2 regions of the Hafnia sp. CBA7124 genome follow, and region 2 is predicted to be linked to the other one. Evidence: predicted binding sites of a transcription regulator. Region 2 holds the regulator's gene; the other holds the start of a gene.
What was found. Region 2 encodes ArgR, which controls arginine synthesis, uptake and breakdown. Its sites were predicted from a motif close to ANTGAATAAAAATACANT; they were not measured.
Positions count from the first base shown of each region.

Region 1: argC (N-acetyl-gamma-glutamyl-phosphate reductase) is a predicted target of ArgR. The motif match lies at 5,390-5,407, and genes of this name have one in related genera.

Region 1 is NZ_AP017469.1:111,927-121,974, forward strand. It holds gene CPY98_RS00555 (phosphoethanolamine transferase CptA) at 1-946, opposite strand, end outside; gene ppc (phosphoenolpyruvate carboxylase) at 1,289-3,925, opposite strand; gene argE (acetylornithine deacetylase) at 4,195-5,343, opposite strand; gene argC (N-acetyl-gamma-glutamyl-phosphate reductase) at 5,511-6,521, shown strand; gene argB (acetylglutamate kinase) at 6,554-7,333, shown strand; gene CPY98_RS00580 (argininosuccinate synthase) at 7,409-8,623, shown strand; gene argH (argininosuccinate lyase) at 8,769-10,048, shown strand, end outside.
Region 2 is NZ_AP017469.1:547,468-557,515, forward strand. It holds gene fbp (class 1 fructose-bisphosphatase) at 1-715, opposite strand, end outside; gene mpl (UDP-N-acetylmuramate:L-alanyl-gamma-D-glutamyl-meso-diaminopimelate ligase) at 884-2,263, shown strand; gene yhcN (peroxide/acid stress response protein YhcN) at 2,444-2,707, opposite strand; gene yhcN (peroxide/acid stress response protein YhcN) at 2,844-3,107, opposite strand; gene argR (transcriptional regulator ArgR) at 3,523-3,993, opposite strand; gene mdh (malate dehydrogenase) at 4,462-5,400, shown strand; gene CPY98_RS02580 (helix-turn-helix transcriptional regulator) at 5,454-5,765, opposite strand; gene ispB (octaprenyl diphosphate synthase) at 5,978-6,949, opposite strand; gene rplU (50S ribosomal protein L21) at 7,209-7,520, shown strand; gene rpmA (50S ribosomal protein L27) at 7,539-7,796, shown strand; gene CPY98_RS02600 (DMT family transporter) at 7,887-8,828, shown strand; gene cgtA (Obg family GTPase CgtA) at 8,895-10,048, shown strand, end outside.

The DNA.
Region 1 (10,048 bases), 440 kb from region 2:
TCATGTTCATCAATGAAGGTTGGGTGAGATACAGATCTGGATTCTTCTCGTTAGCGAACGTCAGAGCCTGCTGCAAGATCTCGATGGTGTAAGGACGGGATGTAACCACGTCGTTGAACACGGTCAGGTTCTTGTCAGTTTTATGGATTTCATCCAACTGCGGCGTGGTCTCACGCGGATACCCGTACAGGCTCATATGGCCGCGTTGAGTTGATTCGCCAATCACCAGAACCAGAGTACGCGGTGCGTTACCGCTGGTATCGGTAAGGTTTGCAAGCGGAGGCAACGCGCTGTTTTCTTTCATCAGCGCCTGTAGGCTTGCAAGCTGGTTACGATATTCGAAATAGCCGGTGATCATTTGCCATGGAGCCGCGGGCTCCATACGTGACGTTAGACTCGGTAAGGAATCTACAAACGAACGTTTCTTAATCACCATGTTATAGGCCAGCGGATTAACGATCAGGCCATAGAAGATCGCGGCTGGAATAACATAACGCCAGAATGATGGGATATATACTGGGCGTACGCGAGTCCATAAGAACGCGCAAACAACGGTATAAGCCAGCAATAGAAGAGCGAGATGAAGGCTGAAATATTGACTGAAGTACTCTCCGGCTTCGCTGGTATTCGATTCAAACATCACAAACAGGACGCTTTGGGAGAACTCTTGTCCATAGATGATGTAATAACCCAAAGAACACAGCGATGCTGCCCATAAAATAATGCCAATAACCGCAGCAATAATGCGGGTTTTATTTGGGAATAAAAATACGGGAATTAGCCAAAGGGAACTGTACAGCAATGAATCGCGAATGCCGTTGGAGCCACTGTATCCCGTTACGAGGATAACAGCCTGAAGAACGGTAGAGAAAAACCAAAAGAACAGGAGAAGCCAGAATAACGCTTTCCAGCTGAATGCCTTATCTGCGTTTGGAGATGAAATCATATTATTTCAGCCTATCAGAGAATATCACCGCGGGGATGTTAGTCATCTAACCTTAAAGGAACCTTAGTTTTTATTAACGGATTAAGTAAACCGCAATAAACATGTGTCTCGGAATTAATGAACAACGAGTAAGCGCTGCAATAAAGCCGAACGATACTAGCAATATTATTTTTTCGTAACAATAGATGCTAATTTTTAATAAAAGTTCGTGATGTATTGTGATTTTTCATTGAAGGAAAGTATTACGTACAGTTGTTTGGCGAAGGCTTGAGAGATCTGAGGGGGGCGCTAGAAGAAAAACGCGCTACCTAAAGAGATAGCGCGTCTATTGTCAGGGAGAGATTAGCCTGTATTGCGCATACCGGCTGCAACGCCTGCGATGGTGACCATCAGCGCTTGTTCAACGTTAGCATCCGGCTCCGGCAACGAGCGTGAACGGTGCAGCAATTCAGCCTGCAGTACGTTTAAAGGATCGGTATACACATTGCGCAGCGCGATAGACTCTGCGATCCATGGCAGATCCTCCATCAAGTGATCGTCATTGGCGATAGTGAGTACCACTTTGATATCTTTCGAGAGCTGATCGCGCAGCTGTTTGCCTAGCGGCCACAGTTTTTCGTCAACCAAGCGCTGATCGTAATATTCAGCCAGCCATAAATCTGACTTCGCAAACACCATTTCTAGCATGCCAATGCGGGTTGAGAAGAACGGCCAGTCGCGGCACATGGTTTCCAGCGTTGACTGTTTTCCTTCATCGACGGCGGCCTGTAGCGCAGCACCGGCACCCAGCCACGCTGGCAACATTAAGCGGTTTTGCGTCCAAGCGAAGATCCATGGGATGGCGCGCAGGCTTTCTACGCCGCCGTTTGGTTTACGTTTGGCAGGGCGAGAGCCTAAAGGCAGTTTGCCAAGCTCAAGCTCAGGCGTGGCAGAGCGGAAGTAAGGCACGAAGTCCTTATTTTCACGTACATAGCCACGATACATATCGCAGGAAACGTCTGACAACTCATCCATTAAATCGCGCCATTCCTGCTTTGGTGCCGGCGGTGGCAACAGATTCGCTTCCAGAATCGCGTTGGTATACAGCGATAGGCTGCTGATGGTGACCTGTGGTAAACCGAGTTTGAAGCGGATCATCTCGCCTTGCTCGGTGACACGCAGACCGCCTTTCAAGCTGCCCGGCGGTTGTGAAAGCAGAGCCGCATGAGCCGGTGCACCACCGCGACCGATTGAACCACCGCGACCGTGGAACAGGGTCAATGCCACGCCCGCTTTTTCGCACACGTTAACCAAGGCTTCTTGAGCACGATATTGCGCCCATGATGCTGCCATCACGCCTGCATCTTTTGCTGAGTCAGAGTAGCCAATCATCACCATCTGCTTACCCTGAATAAAGCCGCGATACCAATCGATGCTCAACAGCTGAGTCATCACGTCTTCGGCATTATTTAAGTCATCCAGAGTTTCAAACAGCGGAGCAACAGGTAACGCGTAAGGGCAGCCCGCTTCTTTCAATAGCAGATGAACAGCGAGAACGTCGGAAGGGGTGCGCGCCATCGAAATCACATAGGCGGCGATGGAGCCCTGAGGTGCCTCCGCGATCACGCGGCAGGTATCAAAGACTTCTTTAGTTTCAGCGCTTGGCTCCCATTGGCGTGGAACCAGTGGGCGTTTAGAGTTGAGTTCACGCACCAAGAAGGCCTGTTTGTCAGCTTCTGACCAGCTTTCATAGTCGCCTAGGCCTAAATAACGGGTGAGCTCAGCTAAGGCTTCAGAGTGGCGAGTGCTTTCTTGACGAACATCCATGCGCACGAGCGGCACGCCGAAGCAGTGAACGCGGCGCAACGTGTCCAGCAACTGGCCATTGGCGATAATACCCATGCCGCAGGCTTTGAGCGATTGGTAACAGGCGTACAACGGTTCCCAAAGCTGCTCGTTTTTCACCAGCAGATTGTCTGGGCGCGTCGCGCGTTCGCCTTTGATTTTCGCGGCCAGATAAACCTGAGTTTCAGTTAGCTGCGTGCGCAGTTTTTTCATCAGCTCACGGTATGGCTCTTGAACCTCATCACCCCCAGCCAGAGCGCGCAGTTCTGGCGTGCATTCTGTCATCGACAGTTCAGAAACCAGCACGGCGATATCACGCAGGAACAGGTCTGTGGCTTTCCAACGGCTTAACAGTAAAGCATGGCGCGTGATGTCTGCGGTCACGTTCGGATTACCGTCACGGTCGCCGCCCATCCATGCGGTGAAACGCACGGGCACAGCTTCAACCGGTAGTTGGTAACCCAATGAGTTTTCTAGCTGTTCGTTAAACTCGCGTAAGAATGCAGGAACCCCTTCCCACAGGCTGTTTTCCACCACGGCATATCCCCATTTAGCTTCATCAATTGGGGATGGGCGATTTTTACGAATTTCATCGGTATGCCATGATTGAGCAACCAGCTGGCGCAGACGACGCATGATTTGATTGCGTTCGTAGTCGGCTAAATCGCTGTGATCGAGCTGGCTAAGGCAGTTGTTAACCTCAACCAGTTTATGAATCAGGGTACGGCGGGTGATTTCAGTAGGATGAGCGGTGAGGACTAACTCAATGGAGAGGTCGTCTACGGCTTTTTTGATCTGCTCATCGCTGAGATTGTTGTTTTTCAAACGGGTGAAAAGTTGAGCCATCACTTCAGGGTTACTTGCCGCTTCGCCATGAGGGGAAATGCTGTGATATTGCTCGGCGGTATTTGTCAGACTCAGGAATTGGCTAAAGGCGCGGGCAACCGGCAACAGCTCATCATTCGACAAGTTTTGTAGCGTCGTTAACAGTTCCTGACGGCTTGCATCGTTACCCGCACGTGAGGATTTTGATAATTTACGGATAGTCTCAACGCGGTCTAGGATATTCTCGCCCAGCGCTTCTTTGATGGTGTCGCCGAGCAGCTTCCCTAGCATACTGACGTTACTTCGCATTGCCGAATATTGTTCGTTCATAAGACCCCTGACCCCTCCAATATGTAAATTTCTTTCACCCGAAAGGCGTAGACCGCCTCTTTTATAAAGCCACGTTCCATTGTCTACGTCAATTGTCACAATTTATTGCTAAACGACATGAATTTGGTGATTTAACTGAAATTTAATTACACGGTGACGGGAATTAACGTTTCTAATAACAGTTACGTTGCAAACGGCGGCGATAGGGTGATATCACCGCCGTTTTCACTGCGAATAATTCATTAAAGCGCGGATCGGTAATTCATCGATTATCTACAAAAATGTCTAACCACTTGGCCGATCAAATCACGCGTGGGCTGGATGAACGACGTTGCTAAGTACTCATCGGGCTGGTGGGCTTGATCGATTGAGCCGGGCCCTAAGACTAGTGTAGGACAAACTTCCTGAATAAATGGCGCTTCGGTGCAATAGTTCACCACTTCCGCACGCTCGCCTAATAATCCCTCGATAACCTGCACCAGCGGGGCATGGACAGGGCATTCGTATCCTGGGATCGGCACATGCAGGTGTTCAATGGTTAAACGGCCCGGCCATTTTTCACTGACTGGAGCAAGTGCCTGATTGAGTAACTCGTCAATATCGTTAAGCGTCATGCCCGGTAACGGACGAATATCCATATGCAATTCGCAGCAGGCGCAGATTCGGTTAGGGGCATCGCCGCCGTGAATATGACCAAGGTTCATGGTTGGATATGGAATGGTAAAAGCATCGTGGTGGAAGCGATCTTTTAGCGTGTTACGCAGCGTCAGCAGATGGCCGATGGAATCATGCATCAGTTCGATTGCGTTTACGCCGCGCGAGGGATCGCTGGAGTGGCCGGATTGTCCTGTGATGCGGATCGCTTCTGATAAGTGTCCTTTGTGCGCACGCACGGGTTTGAGTGAGGTTGGCTCACCGATGATGGCGCAATCGGGGCGAAGGTGCGTCGTTGCGGCGAAATAACGCGCCCCAGCCATGGTGGTTTCTTCATCGGCGGTAGCCAAAATATAAAGTGGCTTGCTGAGCTGGCTCAAATCCACATCGCGCAGCGTATCCAGAATAAAAGCGAAAAAGCCTTTCATGTCTGCGGTGCCGAGTCCGTAAAGCTTATTGTCGTGCTCGGTAAGCGTGAAAGGATCGCGCGTCCAGCGCCCATCATCAAACGGCACGGTATCCGTATGGCCCGCCAGCATCAGCCCGCCACTTCCCTCGCCATAACTGGCGAGGAGATTAAATTTGTTACGCGTATGTGGCACGGCCTGCACTTCAACCCGAAAACCAAGATCGCTAAACCAGCCTGCGAGTAAGTTGATTAATGTTTCATTGCTTTGATCGAGCGCGCTGTCCGTTGCACTAATGGATGGAGTGGCGATCAGGGCACGGTACAGCTCAATAAATGGCGGTAATTTCATATTCACTGTTGACAGCCTTTCGTTAGGATAGTATCAATATTCATGCATTATTTATGAATAAAAATACAATAAGCGCTCGCCGAATGAAACCGTAAAAGTTATGATGAGCAGCGCCAAATGTAATTTTTCCGATCAACAATCTTTCATAAAAACTAAGAAGGTGGAATCGATACATGTCTACGTTAAACGGGTTAATTGTAGGAGCCAGCGGTTATACCGGCGCGGAACTCGCCGCTTATCTGCAGCGCCATCCTCATATGAACATAACCGGTTTAACGGTTTCAGCGCAAAGTGCAGATGCGGGAAAATTGCTTTCTGATTTGCATCCTCAGTTGAAAGGCATTGTTGATTTACCGTTATTGCCGATGAGCGATGTGGCGGCAATGGCAAAAGATGTTGATGTGGTTTTTCTTGCTACGGCGCATGAAGTTAGTCATGACCTAGCCCCTCAGTTTTTGCAGATGGGCTGCGTGGTGTTTGATCTTTCCGGTGCTTATCGGGTGAATCAGGCCAGTTTTTACCAAGATTATTATGGATTTACTCACCAGCATGCCGACTGGCTCGACAAAGCGGTTTACGGATTGGCGGAGTGGCGTGCTGAAGATATTAAACAGGCTCAACTGGTGGCCGTTCCCGGCTGCTATCCCACCGCGTCACAGCTGGCATTAAAGCCGCTGATTGATGCGGGTCTGCTCGATTTAAACCAATGGCCGGTTATCAACGCCGTTAGCGGTGTCAGTGGTGCAGGGCGTAAAGCCAGTATGACGACCAGTTTTTGCGAAGTGAGTTTGCAGCCTTATGGCATTTTTACACATCGCCATCAGCCTGAAATTGCGACCCATTTAGGAACGCCGGTGATTTTCACTCCGCACTTAGGCAATTTCCCTCGCGGTATTTTGGCCACGATTACCTGCAAATTAACCGCGGGTGTAACGGCTGAGCAGGTCGGCGCTACTTATCAGCAGGCCTATGCAGAAAAACCGTTGGTTCGCGTCTATGACAAAGGCGTTCCGGCGATAAAAAACGTGGCGGGAACGCCGTTCTGCGACATCGGCTTTGCGCTGCAGGGTGAGCATCTGATTATTGTGTCTGCCGAAGATAACTTACTGAAAGGCGCGGCGGCGCAGGCGGTGCAATGCATGAATATTCGCTTTGGATTTAATGAAACCCAATCATTGCTGTAACGACCAAACGTTAACTTTAAAAAGAGACTGCTATGAATAATCCATTAATCATCAAGTTAGGTGGCGTACTGCTCGATAGTGAAGAGGCGATGCAACGTTTGTTTCAGGCTTTAGTTGCTTACCGCCAAAGCCATCAGCGACCACTGGTGATTGTTCATGGCGGTGGCTGTTTAGTGGATGATTTGATGAAACAGCTCAATTTGCCGGTAGTGAAGAAGAACGGACTGCGCGTCACGCCAGCCGATCAGATCGGCATTATCACCGGTGCGCTCGCCGGTACGGCAAACAAAACGCTGCTGGCCTGTGCCAAGAAACACAAAATTGCAGCGGTAGGTTTGTCATTGGGCGATGGCGATATGGTTGAAGTGAGCCAGTTGTCAGAAGAACTCGGTCATGTGGGCAAAGCGAAAGCGGGTTCACCTGCGCTGGTCACGACGCTGTTAGCAACGGGCTATCTGCCGATTATCAGTTCGGTTGGGATCACCGCGGAAGGCGAATTGATGAATGTGAATGCCGATCAGGCTGCTACCGCATTGGCGGCAACCTTAGGCGCGGATTTGATTTTGCTGTCAGACGTTAGCGGTATTCTGGATGGCAAAGGGCAGCGTATAGAAGAAATGACGGCTGCCAAAGCAGAGCAACTGATCGTTCAAGGCATTATTACCGATGGAATGATTGTAAAAGTAAACGCTGCGCTTGATGCCGCTCGGTCTCTGGGAAGGCCGGTTGATATTGCAAGCTGGCGCCATGCCGAGAAACTTCCGGCATTGTTTAACGGCGTGCCGGTAGGCACCAGAATTCTCGCGAATTAATTACCCGTCAATTTAGGGTAATAACGACCTAATCTAACTAAATAATTTTAAGTTATTGAGATAAAGGAAAAGACTATGGCAACGCAAGGCATCAGCAAAATCGTTCTGGCTTACTCTGGCGGCTTGGATACGTCGGCAATCATTCCTTGGCTGAAAGAAAACTACGGCGACTGTGAGGTTATTGCATTCGTGGCAGATATTGGACAAGAGCGTGAAGACTTGGTTGGCGTGGAAGAAAAAGCGCTGCGCTCTGGTGCTTCAGCCTGTTATATCGCCGATCTGCGTGAAGAATTCATTAAAGATTATGTTTACCCTGTGCTGAAAACCGGTGCGCTGTACGAAGGAACCTATTTGCTGGGAACCTCAATGGCGCGTCCACTGATTGCCAAAGCGCAGGTTGAACTCGCCCTGAAACTCGGTGCGGATGCGCTATGCCACGGTGCAACCGGTAAAGGTAACGATCAGGTTCGTTTCGAAACCACCTATACCGCGTTGGCTCCACAACTGAAAGTTGTTGCTCCTTGGCGTGAGTGGGATTTACGTTCGCGTGAGGCGCTGCTGGACTATCTGAAAGTGCGCGATATCCCAACCACGGCATCGTTGGAAAAAATCTACAGCCGTGATGCCAATGCTTGGCATATTTCCACCGAGGGCGGCGTGCTTGAAAGCCCATGGAATGCCTCGAACCAAGATTGCTGGGTCTGGACCAATTCCCCGGAAGATGCACCAAATGAGTCTGAATTAGTGACCGTTGGTGTTGAAAACGGCGAAGTAGTGGCGGTTAACGGCAAAAAAATGAGCCCGTTTGCCTGCTTAGAAGCGCTGAACGTGTTGGGTGCAAAACACGGTGTGGGCCGTATTGATATCGTGGAAAACCGTCTGGTAGGGATCAAATCCCGTGGCTGCTACGAAACCCCAGGGGGCACCATTATGATGGCGGCTCTGCGCGGCGTAGAGCAGTTGGTTCTGGATCGTGATTGCTTTAAATGGCGTGAGCAGCTTGGTCAGGAAATGTCCTATGTTGTATACGATGGCCGCTGGTTTGCGCCGCTGCGTGAGTCCATTCAGGCAGCCGCTGATTCCATCGCCAAAGATGTTAATGGCGAAGTCGTGATTAAGTTGTATAAAGGACAGGCAACGGCGATCCAGAAAAAATCTGGCAACAGCCTGTATAACGAAGAGTTTGCTACCTTCGGCGAAGATGACGTTTACGATCACAGCCATGCGGGCGGCTTTATTCGCTTGTTCTCGTTGTCATCACGTATTCGTGCGCTGAACGAGAAGAAATAATAGCAGGCCTTCCCCCTCCCAACCTCCCCCTTCACAGGGGGAGGAGCCGATCGAGCAACGATTGCGGACAGCTCCCTCCCCTGTGAAGGGGAGGGTTGGGGTGGGGTAATAATGAGTAGAACACTAAAATTTAACGGAGCATCACATGGCACTATGGGGCGGGCGGTTCAGTCAGGCGGCAGACCAGCGGTTTAAGCAATTTAATGACTCACTGCGGTTTGATTACCGATTGGCTGAGCAGGATATTACCGGCTCGGTGGCATGGTCGAAGGCGCTGGTTACCGTGAATGTTTTAACGGTTGAAGAACAGCAGAAGCTGGAAAACGCGTTGGGTGTTTTGCTTGAAGAGGTTCAGGCAAACCCTGAGGCGATTTTGGCCAGCGATGCAGAAGATATTCACAGCTGGGTTGAGACGCAGCTGATTAATAAAGTCGGTGATTTAGGTAAAAAACTACACACGGGGCGTAGCCGTAACGATCAGGTTGCTACGGATCTGAAACTCTGGTGCAAGAATGAGATCGGTGAGTTGTTACTGGCTGTTCAGCAGTTGCAGCAGGCGCTGGTGGTAACGGCTGAAGCTAATCAGGACGCGGTGATGCCGGGTTATACCCATCTTCAACGCGCTCAACCGGTGACTTTTGCACACTGGTGCTTGGCGTATGCTGAAATGTTGGCGCGTGATGAAAGCCGTTTGCACGATACGTTGAAGCGTTTGGATGTCAGTCCGCTTGGGTGTGGGGCTTTGGCGGGCACGGCTTATCCAATCGATCGTGAACAGCTGGCGGAATGGCTAGGTTTTGCCAGCGCAACGCGCAACAGTTTGGATAGCGTTTCTGACCGCGACCACGTGCTGGAACTGCTTTCTAATGCGTCCATTGGTATGGTGCATTTGTCGCGCTTTGCGGAAGATCTGATCTTCTTCAACAGCGGTGAAGCGAACTTTGTAGAGTTATCCGATCGTGTGACTTCTGGCTCATCGTTGATGCCACAGAAGAAAAATCCCGATGCATTAGAACTGATTCGCGGTAAATGTGGTCGTGTGCAGGGCGCGTTGACCGGCATGATGATGACGTTGAAAGGCCTACCGTTGGCCTACAACAAAGATATGCAAGAAGATAAAGAAGGCCTATTCGACGCACTGGATACGTGGATGGACTGCCTGCATATGGCGGCGCTGGTGCTGGATGGTATTCAGGTGAAGCGCCCTCGTTGCCAAGAGGCGGCAGAACAGGGATATGCTAACGCAACAGAATTAGCCGATTACCTCGTCGCGAAAGGTGTTCCGTTCCGTGAAGCCCACCATATTGTGGGTGAAGCTGTGGTGGGAGCGATTAAGCAGGGTAAAGCGTTGGAAGCATTGAGCCTCAGCGAACTGCAAAAATTCAGCAGCGTGATTGGCGATGACGTTTATCCTATTTTGTCACT
Region 2 (10,048 bases):
AGGTATAAGGGCGATGAGTCGCTTCGTCTTGTTCTTGGCAATACTTAATGTATTTCTTCACGCCGAGAGGGAATTTGATGTAGTTCCCTTCGTTGATGGAGTACATATTGCCTTTTTCAGGGAAACGCACGCGTTCATGTGACAGGCAGAATACGCCCAGCGATGGGTCATAGGTAAAGGCGTGAACTCCGTTGCCGGTGGTGTATACCAGCATCGTTGAAGAGCCATAAACCACATAACCAGCGGCAACCTGACAATTTCCCGGCTGCAGGAAATCTTCTTCGGTAACCGGCTGCCCAATTGGCGTAATGCGGCGATAGATAGAGAAAATCGTACCGACCGACACGTTAACGTCGATGTTGGAAGAACCGTCTAACGGATCCATTAAAACGACATATTTACCGTTGTTGGCGCGATCGCCCTCAAAAATAACAATATCGTCTTCTTCTTCCGATGCGATACCCGCCACCTCTCCACGCGCTTTTAAAGCGGCTTTGAGTTTTTCATTGGCATAGAGATCCAGTTTCATCTGAACCTCACCCTGCACGTTTTCCGCACCACTTGCACCGAGAATATCCACTAAACCCGCTTTGTTGATATCGCGGTGGATAATTTTGGCACCCAGTTTAATTGCGGAGAGGAGAGCGGTTAGTTCGCCAGTAGCGTGTGGAAAATCTTGCTGCTTTTCGACGATAAACTCGCCTAAAGTTTTCATGACACATTCCCTGATTCTGCGAAGGAGTAGCGATTTATTTACAAACCGCCAACGTTTTCGCAGCTATTCTAGCCAATGTATAAAGTGATTCCTAGGTAATTCCATTTCGCCTAAGCCGTTCACAGCGTTAGAATGTGAACTGACTCGATGTAATCAACTGGAAACGATATGCGCATTCATATTCTTGGAATCTGCGGCACATTTATGGGCGGCCTTGCTTTGCTGGCTCGGACGTTAGGACATGAAGTGACGGGTTCTGATGCCAATGTTTATCCTCCGATGAGCACGCTGCTTGAAAAAGAAGGGATCACATTGATGGAAGGTTATGATCCTTCCCATTTAGATCCTGCACCTGATTTGGTGATCATTGGTAACGCAATGACGCGTGGCAACCCTTGCGTGGAAGTTATTCTGGAGCAGGGGATCCCATACGTTTCTGGTCCACAGTGGCTGCATGATGAAGTTCTACGCCATCGTTGGGTGATTGCGGTTGCAGGTACCCACGGCAAAACCACAACGGCAGGGATGGTCACTTGGATCTTGGAAGAGTGCGGCTATGAGCCAGGCTTTGTGATTGGTGGCGTTCCTGGAAACTTTGACGTTTCCGCTCGTATGGGCAACAGCCCATTCTTTGTGATCGAGGCCGATGAGTACGATTGTGCCTTCTTTGATAAACGATCCAAGTTTGTGCACTACTGCCCGCGTACGTTGATCCTCAATAATCTTGAGTTTGATCATGCGGATATTTTCGACGATCTTAAAGCGATCCAGAAACAGTTCCATCATCTAGTTCGTTTGGTACCGGGCAAAGGCCGTATTATTTTGCCGAGCAACGATGCCAATCTGAAACAGGTTATGGGGATGGGTTGCTGGAGTGAGCAAGAGCTTAGTGGTGAAGAGGGAACGTGGAACGCGCGTAAACTCAATCCAGATGCTAGCCATTACGAAGTTTTGCTGGATGGTGAAGTCGTGGGAGAGGTTAGCTGGGGCTTAGTGGGTGAGCACAATATGCATAACGGCTTGATGGCGATTGCCGCTGCCCGTCATGTTGGCGTGTTGCCTGTCGATGCTTGCCGTGCCTTGGGAAGCTTTATCAATGCCCGTCGTCGTTTAGAGCTTCGTGGCGAAGCCTTTGGCGTGAAGGTTTACGATGATTTTGCACACCATCCTACGGCTATTTTGGCAACGCTGGCGGCTTTACGCAGCAAAGTCGGTGGAACCGCACGCATTCTTGCTGTGTTGGAACCGCGCTCTAATACTATGAAAATGGGCGTATCTAAGAATGACCTAGCCCCGGCGCTTGGCCGTGCGGATGAGGTCTTCTTATTCCAGCCACATCACATTCCGTGGCTGGTCACTGAAGTGGCAGAGGCTTGTGTTCAGCCGGCTCACTGGAGCGCCGACGTTGATGTTCTGGTAGATATGATCGCTAAAACAGCGCAGCCTGGCGATTATATTTTGGTGATGAGCAACGGTGGCTTTGAAGGGATCCATAGCAAATTGTTGAAAGCACTTGAGCACAAGCAAGAGATTGCTGAGCAACAGTAAGTTGCCGCTCTAATGAATCAGCCGTGGCTTAGTCCACGGCTTTTTTGTGCCTGATATTTTGATAAAAAAAAGCCTCCGCAAGCGGAGGCAATGGGGTTCGTCGGGTTAGACGAGAGTGTTAGCTGGCTGAATCGGGTTAGACACAGGAAGCGCCAGCCTTATGATGAAACATCTTAATAATTAACGGTAAATCTCAGCGGTGGCGTGGTAGTTGCCATCCAAATGAGCTTCAACGATATGGAATGCGGTAGCGCCTTTGGCGTCAGCTTTATCGGACAGCTGTGCTTTGATATCTGAAGGCGAACCATCGATACCACTGATGGTTATAGTGCCAATGGATTGCATAGAGGAAGCCTGCTGTGCGCTGATGGATTGCGCAGCAAAAGCACCAAAAGAAACCATAGAAAGAAGACTTAAAGCAGCAACGGTAGTTTTGATTTTCATGATTATTTTCCTATTTTTCATTCTGCCGCAGTACTTCGATCTTAGATTCAATGACGATATTCTTTTGGTCACTGCGGTTTAACTTTAGCGATTCATTTACGGAGTTTGTGCTCCGCAAAGCAGGTGAATCCGTATTTTATTTGTAGATTTCAGCAGTTGCGTGGAATGAGCCTTCGTTGCGGGCTTCAACTACGCGGTAAGCTGTTGCGCCTTGCGCATCAGCTTTAGCTGACAGAGCCGCTCTGATATCAGAAGGAGCTGCGCTTACGCCGCTTACGCTGATGGTGCCAACAGGCTGCATTTTTGATGCCTGTGCGTTATCAACCAACTGAGCAGCGAATGCGCCGAAAGAAAGAGAAGAAAGAACGGCTAGAGTTGCAACAGTAGTTTTAATTTTCATGATGTATCCCTCAGATATTGTTTTATTTAGTTTTGAACTGTGATTCAAATCACGAAAACAAGTGTACACCTAGTAACTCGAAAAATTAATAGCGAGCTAATGGTTTGTTAGGTTTATTTGTTTGGTATTGTTTTGATGAATAGATCTAAATGGAATAAAAACAGCGCAAAAAACACACTTTTAAGACTAAAGTCTAATTAAATCAATAAAGTAACATCATGTTGCAAAATGTGCGGTCCGTAGCGTTTGTGACCGGCAGGAATATGGATATAGGACTGATTGACCATTAATGCTATTTGAAGTAGCGAATCATGCTGTATGAGTTGTGTAATTAAGCGGAAAAGAGTACGGCAACTTTAAGGAGGGCGGACGGGGACAATCATAGGCCTGACAGATATCAGGCCTGAGAACAGGATTACAGTTCTTGATCAAACAGCGACAAAATAGCGTCGTGCAGCTGCTCAACGGAGAACCCTTTTGCAGGCGTGGTGAAAATTGTGTCGTCACCTGCGATAGTTCCCAAAATCCCTTCTGATTTGCCTAATGAATCCAATAGGCGTGCAATTAATTGCGCTGCGCCTGGGCTGGTATGGATAACGACAACGGATTCGTTGTAATCCACGTCGAGAACCAGATTCTTCAACGGGCTGCTCGTAGTCGGAACGCCAAGTTCTGCTGGCAGGCAGTACACCATCTCCATTTTGGCATTTCGTGTACGGACGGCACCAAATTTGGTCAGCATACGAGATACTTTGGATTGGTTGATATTCTCAAAGCCTTCATCTTGCAGAGCCTGCACGATCTCACCCTGAGAACTGAATTTCTCTTCTTTGAGCAGCGCCTTGAATGCCTTGATCAAGTCTTCTTGTTTTGTTGGAGTTCGCATTCTTCACCGTAGGAATAGAAATAGAGAACATTATTATGCGTAATAATGAATTTTTATGCAATTTAAGTGCGGAAAACGTTAAGTCGGTCACTATAGAGTTCAAACCGGCAAGGGGATGATTTTACCACCTTGCCCATAAAATGAATATGTTAGCGGGAACTTTGGTTATGTCATCGGCATTCGTAAATAGATTGTTATTAAAATGATGTTGTTGTGATGTAAAAGAAGGGTGTAATGTAATGGCTGGGTAATGAGCTGTGATAAGTGCGCAACGAATTCCTACTCTGTGGCCCTATATCTTTCATGCATAAGCTATTTTTTATTATAAACCTTGCAGTAGGACATGGAATTAGTGCGTCATATCCCAATCTTTGTGTTAACAGATTGTTTTTTAAGACATGATGGACTAAGGTGCGCGGTAATGCATTCACGGCACTCTTAAATTAAAGATAAATCAAGGAGTATAGAATGAAAGTTGCAGTTCTCGGCGCAGCCGGCGGTATTGGTCAGGCTTTAGCCCTTCTTCTCAAAACTCAGCTTCCTTCAGGTTCAGAACTCTCCCTTTATGATATTGCGCCAGTCACCCCAGGTGTCGCCGTCGATCTCAGCCACATCCCAACAGCCGTTAAAATCAAAGGTTTCAGCGGTGAAGATGCGCGCCCTGCTTTGGAAGGCGCGGATATCGTATTGATTTCTGCGGGTGTTGCTCGTAAACCGGGTATGGATCGCTCCGACCTGTTTAATGTGAACGCCGGTATCGTACGTAATCTGATTGAGCAGGTTGCTAGCACGTGTCCTAAAGCTTGTGTAGGCATCATCACTAACCCAGTGAACACCACGGTAGCTATCGCAGCAGAAGTGCTGAAGAAAGCCGGTGTTTATAACAAAGATAAACTGTTCGGTATTTCCACTCTGGACGTTATCCGTTCAAATACTTTTGTTGGTGAACTGAAAGGCAAAAATCCGGCAGAAGTTGAAGTGCCTGTTATTGGCGGCCACTCTGGCGTGACTATTTTGCCACTGCTGTCTCAGATCCCTGGTGTGAGCTTCACTGAGCAGGAAGTTGCCGATCTGACCAAACGTATTCAAAACGCGGGGACCGAGGTTGTTGAAGCTAAAGCCGGTGGCGGGTCAGCAACGCTGTCTATGGGCCAAGCTGCGGCACGTTTCGGTTTGTCTCTGGTCCGCGCTATGCAGGGCGAAAGCAACGTTGTGGAATGTGCTTACGTTGAAGGTGATGGCAAATATGCTCGTTTCTTCGCACAGCCATTGCTGCTGGGTAAAGAAGGCATTGTTGAACGCAAATCTATTGGTACTTTGAGCGCCTTTGAACAAAAAGCGCTGGAAGGTATGTTAGATGTTCTGCATAAAGATATCGAACTGGGCGAAACCTTCGTTAACAAATAATTGTTGATGGAATACGGGTGGTCAATACACCCGTTTACCTGTTCCATCTGAATTTAACCGCCGGCTTTGATTGCTGGCGGTTTTATTTTTTTTGGTTTGCGTTGGCGCATGAGCCGCTGTCTATCAATCAGTTGATGCGTACTGATATCAAAATAGCGACTTGGCCATATTTCAGAAGGGTGTATCCCTAAGGCGTGAGCAATAATTAACTCACCTTTTGGCCAAGGGCGAGTCAAGGCATTCGATAGCGTGGTACTTGAGAGCCCTGAGGCTCTTGATAACCCACTGAGCGTAATATTTCTTTTATGTAATGCAGCAATAATATCTGCATGATGCCAATCTTCTAGGCATTGACTCTCTGCCATAATTCATTCCTTTGCAATGACACATAAACAGGGGAGAGAAATAGGGTTTGCGTGTATTGCTACTATCTAAAAACACTCTTTAAATTTCAATTAATTTCCAATTATTTCAATAATAAGAAACTCGTTATATTTATTCTATTATTATGTTTAATAAAGATTTTACATAAAAAAAGAGCCTTTCGGCTCTTCCTTTTGTTTCTAAAAAAAGAAAATTAGAATTTTCTATCTACCGCCATATTAGCGAGCCCAATCAGTGCCTCTTTGTAGCTTGATTCTGGCAATGCTTGTAGCGCTAAAATCGCTTTATCGGCTTCTTCTTCTGCACGTTGGCGGGTATACGTGAGTGAACCCACTTCGTGCATTGTTTCCAGCACAGGCTCAAGCAAATGGCGTCCATTGCCTTCTTCGATGGCTTTACGGATCATCGCAGAACGCTCCGGTGTGCCATGCTTCATCGCATGTAGCAGAGGCAATGTCGGCTTTCCTTCATTCAGGTCATCACCGGTATTTTTACCCAGTGTTTTCCCGTCTGCATCGTAATCCAAGAGATCGTCGATCAATTGGAATGCGGTGCCAAGATAGCGCCCATAGTCTTGCAAGGCGATTTCCTGTTCGTGCGTGGCTCCAGCAAGGATCGCCGAAGATTGCGCTGCCGCCTCAAACAAACGAGCCGTTTTGCTGTAGATAACGCGCATGTAGTTTTCTTCAGTGATGTTCGGATCGTTAACGTTCATCAACTGTAAAACTTCACCTTCAGCAATAACGTTAGTTGCCTCGGACATCAGCTCCAAAACGCGCAAAGACTGTAGGCTTGTCATCATCTGGAACGAACGGGTATAGATAAAATCACCAACTAAAACGCTGGCAGCATTACCGAAAGCCGCATTTGCCGTAGCTTTGCCACGTCGCATATCGGATTCATCGACCACATCGTCGTGCAGCAGCGTTGCGGTATGAATAAATTCAATTAACGCCGCGACGGTGATGTGTTTATCCCCTTCGTAATTTAATGCTCTAGCCGACAATACTGCGATCATCGGGCGAATCCGTTTACCTCCACCGCTGATAATGTAGTAGCCTAACTGGTTGATTAGACTAACTTCAGAGTTTAGTTGCTGAAGAATTGTTGCGTTTACATCCGCCATGTCCTGCGCGGTTAACTCAGTAATTTGTTCTAGGTTCATTGTATTAATTCAACTGTGTTTCCATTTTCCGCCAGGCGAAAGCCCGCATGCAGGCTGTCACAAGCCACCAACTATAGTATGATTGTACTTGAAAAACGTATTAGATAAACGGCGCGAAGAGAACTGTGTTTTTTTTCTTCTTTTCTCCTGATTCTACCCTTGTCTTCTGAATGATTTTTGCGTAGAATTCGCGCCCTATTGTGAATATTTATAGCGCGTATTGGGCAACGAACCATGCGTGCGGAAATGCGGAGTTTATATGTACGCGGTTTTCCAAAGTGGTGGTAAACAACACCGAGTAAGCGAAGGTCAGACTATTCGCCTGGAAAAGCTGGACATCGCAACTGGTGAAACTGTTGAGTTTGACCAGATCCTGATGGTCGCCAATGGCGAAGACATCAAGATTGGCGTTCCATTTGTTTCTGGTGGCAAAGTTAAGGCTGAAATCGTTGCTCACGGTCGTGGCGAGAAAGTAACTATCGTTAAGTTCCGTCGTCGTAAGCATCATCGTAAGCAGCAGGGTCACCGTCAGTGGTTCACTGATGTTAAGATCACTGGTATCAGCGCTTAATTCTAGGAGAGCAGATTAATGGCACATAAAAAGGCTGGCGGCTCGACTCGTAACGGTCGCGATTCAGAAGCTAAACGTCTGGGCGTAAAACGCTTTGGCGGCGAAGCAGTATTGGCAGGTAGCATCATCGTTCGTCAACGTGGTACTAAATTCCACGCTGGCAACAACGTAGGTTGCGGCCGTGACCACACTCTGTTTGCTTTGGCTGACGGTAAAGTCAAGTTCGAAGTTAAAGGCCCGAAAAACCGTAAGTTCATCAGCATCGTTGCTGAATAAGTTTTTCGCGTCTAAATAGATGTAAGGCCCCGCAATAATCTTGCGGGGCTTTTTTACGTTTAGGGCCAAATCAGGCCAAGGATGCTGAGTATGGAAAGCAATCAGAACGTCAAAGTGGGTATATGTCTTGCTCTCACTACGGCGGTTTTCTGGGGCGCGTTGCCAATCGCCATGAAGCAGGTTTTACAGGTAATGGAACCTTACACCATTGTCTGGTATCGCTTCTTGATCGCTTCAGTTGGATTGTTTTTCATTCTTTACTCACGTAAGCAACTGCCGCCGATGCGTGTTTTTAAGCATCGACGTTGGCTGGTTCTGCTCATTATTGCGACCTGCGGCTTACTGGGTAACTTCGTTCTGTTCAGCAGTTCGTTGCAGTATTTAAGTCCTACTGCATCACAGGTCATAGGCCAGCTATCTCCCGTTGGGATGATGTTCGCCAGTGTTCTGATTTTGAAAGAGAAGATGCGCATCACTCAGGTGATTGGTGCATGTATGTTGATTAGCGGGCTGCTGTTGTTTTTTAACGTCAGTCTGAAAGAAATATTTACCCAACTTACGGCTTATACGCTGGGCGTTATTCTCGGCGTGGGTGCTGCGACCGTTTGGGTAAGCTATGGTGTCGCTCAGAAAGTGCTGTTACGGCGATTAGCTTCACAACAGATCCTTTGGCTGTTGTACACTTTATGTGCGATATGTTTATTTCCGTTGGCGAAGCCGGCGGTTATTTTTCAGCTGGATGGCTGGCAGTTAGCCTGCCTCATATTTTGTGGTGCCAACACGTTGATTGGTTATGGCGCGCTAGCAGAAGCTATGGCGCGCTGGCAGGCAGCTCAGGTCAGTGCGGTGGTGACGTTAACCCCGCTGTTTACCCTGATGTTCTCTGACTTGTTAGCTTTGGTATGGCCAGATATGTTCCTTCCTCCTTCGTTAAATGCGGTGGGGTACATCGGAGCACTTGTGGTGGTAGCCGGAGCAATGTTTTCCGCGGTGGGTCACCGTTGGTGGCCGCGTCGGGCCGAACAAAACTAGCTAACAGCTTACACAGCTAGGTTGCTCAGCTTAAGCAGCCCGGTAAATGATTTACGGAGACAGTAAATGAAATTTGTAGATGAAGCAGCGATTCACATCGAAGCCGGTGATGGCGGCAATGGCTGCGTCAGCTTCCGTCGTGAAAAATATATTCCGCGTGGCGGCCCAGACGGCGGCGATGGCGGTGACGGCGGCGATGTTTATCTGCTGGCCGATGAAAACCTGAATACCCTGATTGACTATCGTTTTGAAAAATCTTTCCGTGCAGAACGTGGTCAGAACGGCCAAAGCCGTGACTGTACTGGTAAGCGCGGTAATGATATTACGGTCAAAGTTCCAGTCGGGACGCGCGTTGTCGATTTAGATACCGGTGAAGTCCTTGGCGATATGACTCGTCACGGTCAGAAGCTGATGGTCGGTAAAGGCGGTTGGCATGGATTGGGTAACACCCGTTTCAAATCATCCGTAAACCGTGCTCCACGTCAAAAGACGATGGGGACCAAAGGTGACAAGCGCGATCTGAAATTAGAACTGTTGCTGCTGGCCGATGTGGGCATGCTGGGCTTACCGAATGCGGGTAAATCCACGTTCATTCGCGCCGTTTCTGCGGCAAAACCGAAAGTCGCCGACTATCCATTTACCACGCTGGTTCCAAGCCTTGGCGTTGTGCGCATGGACCACGAAAAAAGCTTTGTGGTTGCGGATATCCCCGGTCTGATTGAAGGGGCTTCTGAAGGCGCTGGTTTGGGGATTCGATTCCTCAAGCATTTGGAACGTTGCCGCGTGTTGTTGCACCTGATTGACTTAGCACCTATCGATGAAAGCGATCCTATCGAGAACGCGAAAGTGATCATCAACGAGCTGGGCCAATACAGCGAAAAACTGTCCCAAAAGCCACGCTGGTTAGTTTTCAACAAGATCGACATCCTTGATCCTGAAGAAGCTAAACAACGCGCACAGGCGATTGCAGACGCTCTGGGCTGGGAAGACAAGCACTATCTGATTTCTGCGGCTAACCGTGAAGGCGTTAACGCGCTGTGCTGGGATGTTATGCACTTCCTGGATACACAGCCACGCGATGCTGAAGTGGAAGAAGAGAAAGAAAAAGCCAAGAAAGCCGAGTTCATGTGGGATGACTATCATCGCGAACAGTTGGAACAGGCTGAAGCCGAAGCCGACGAAGACTGGGATGATGATTGGGATGAAGATGACGACGAAGG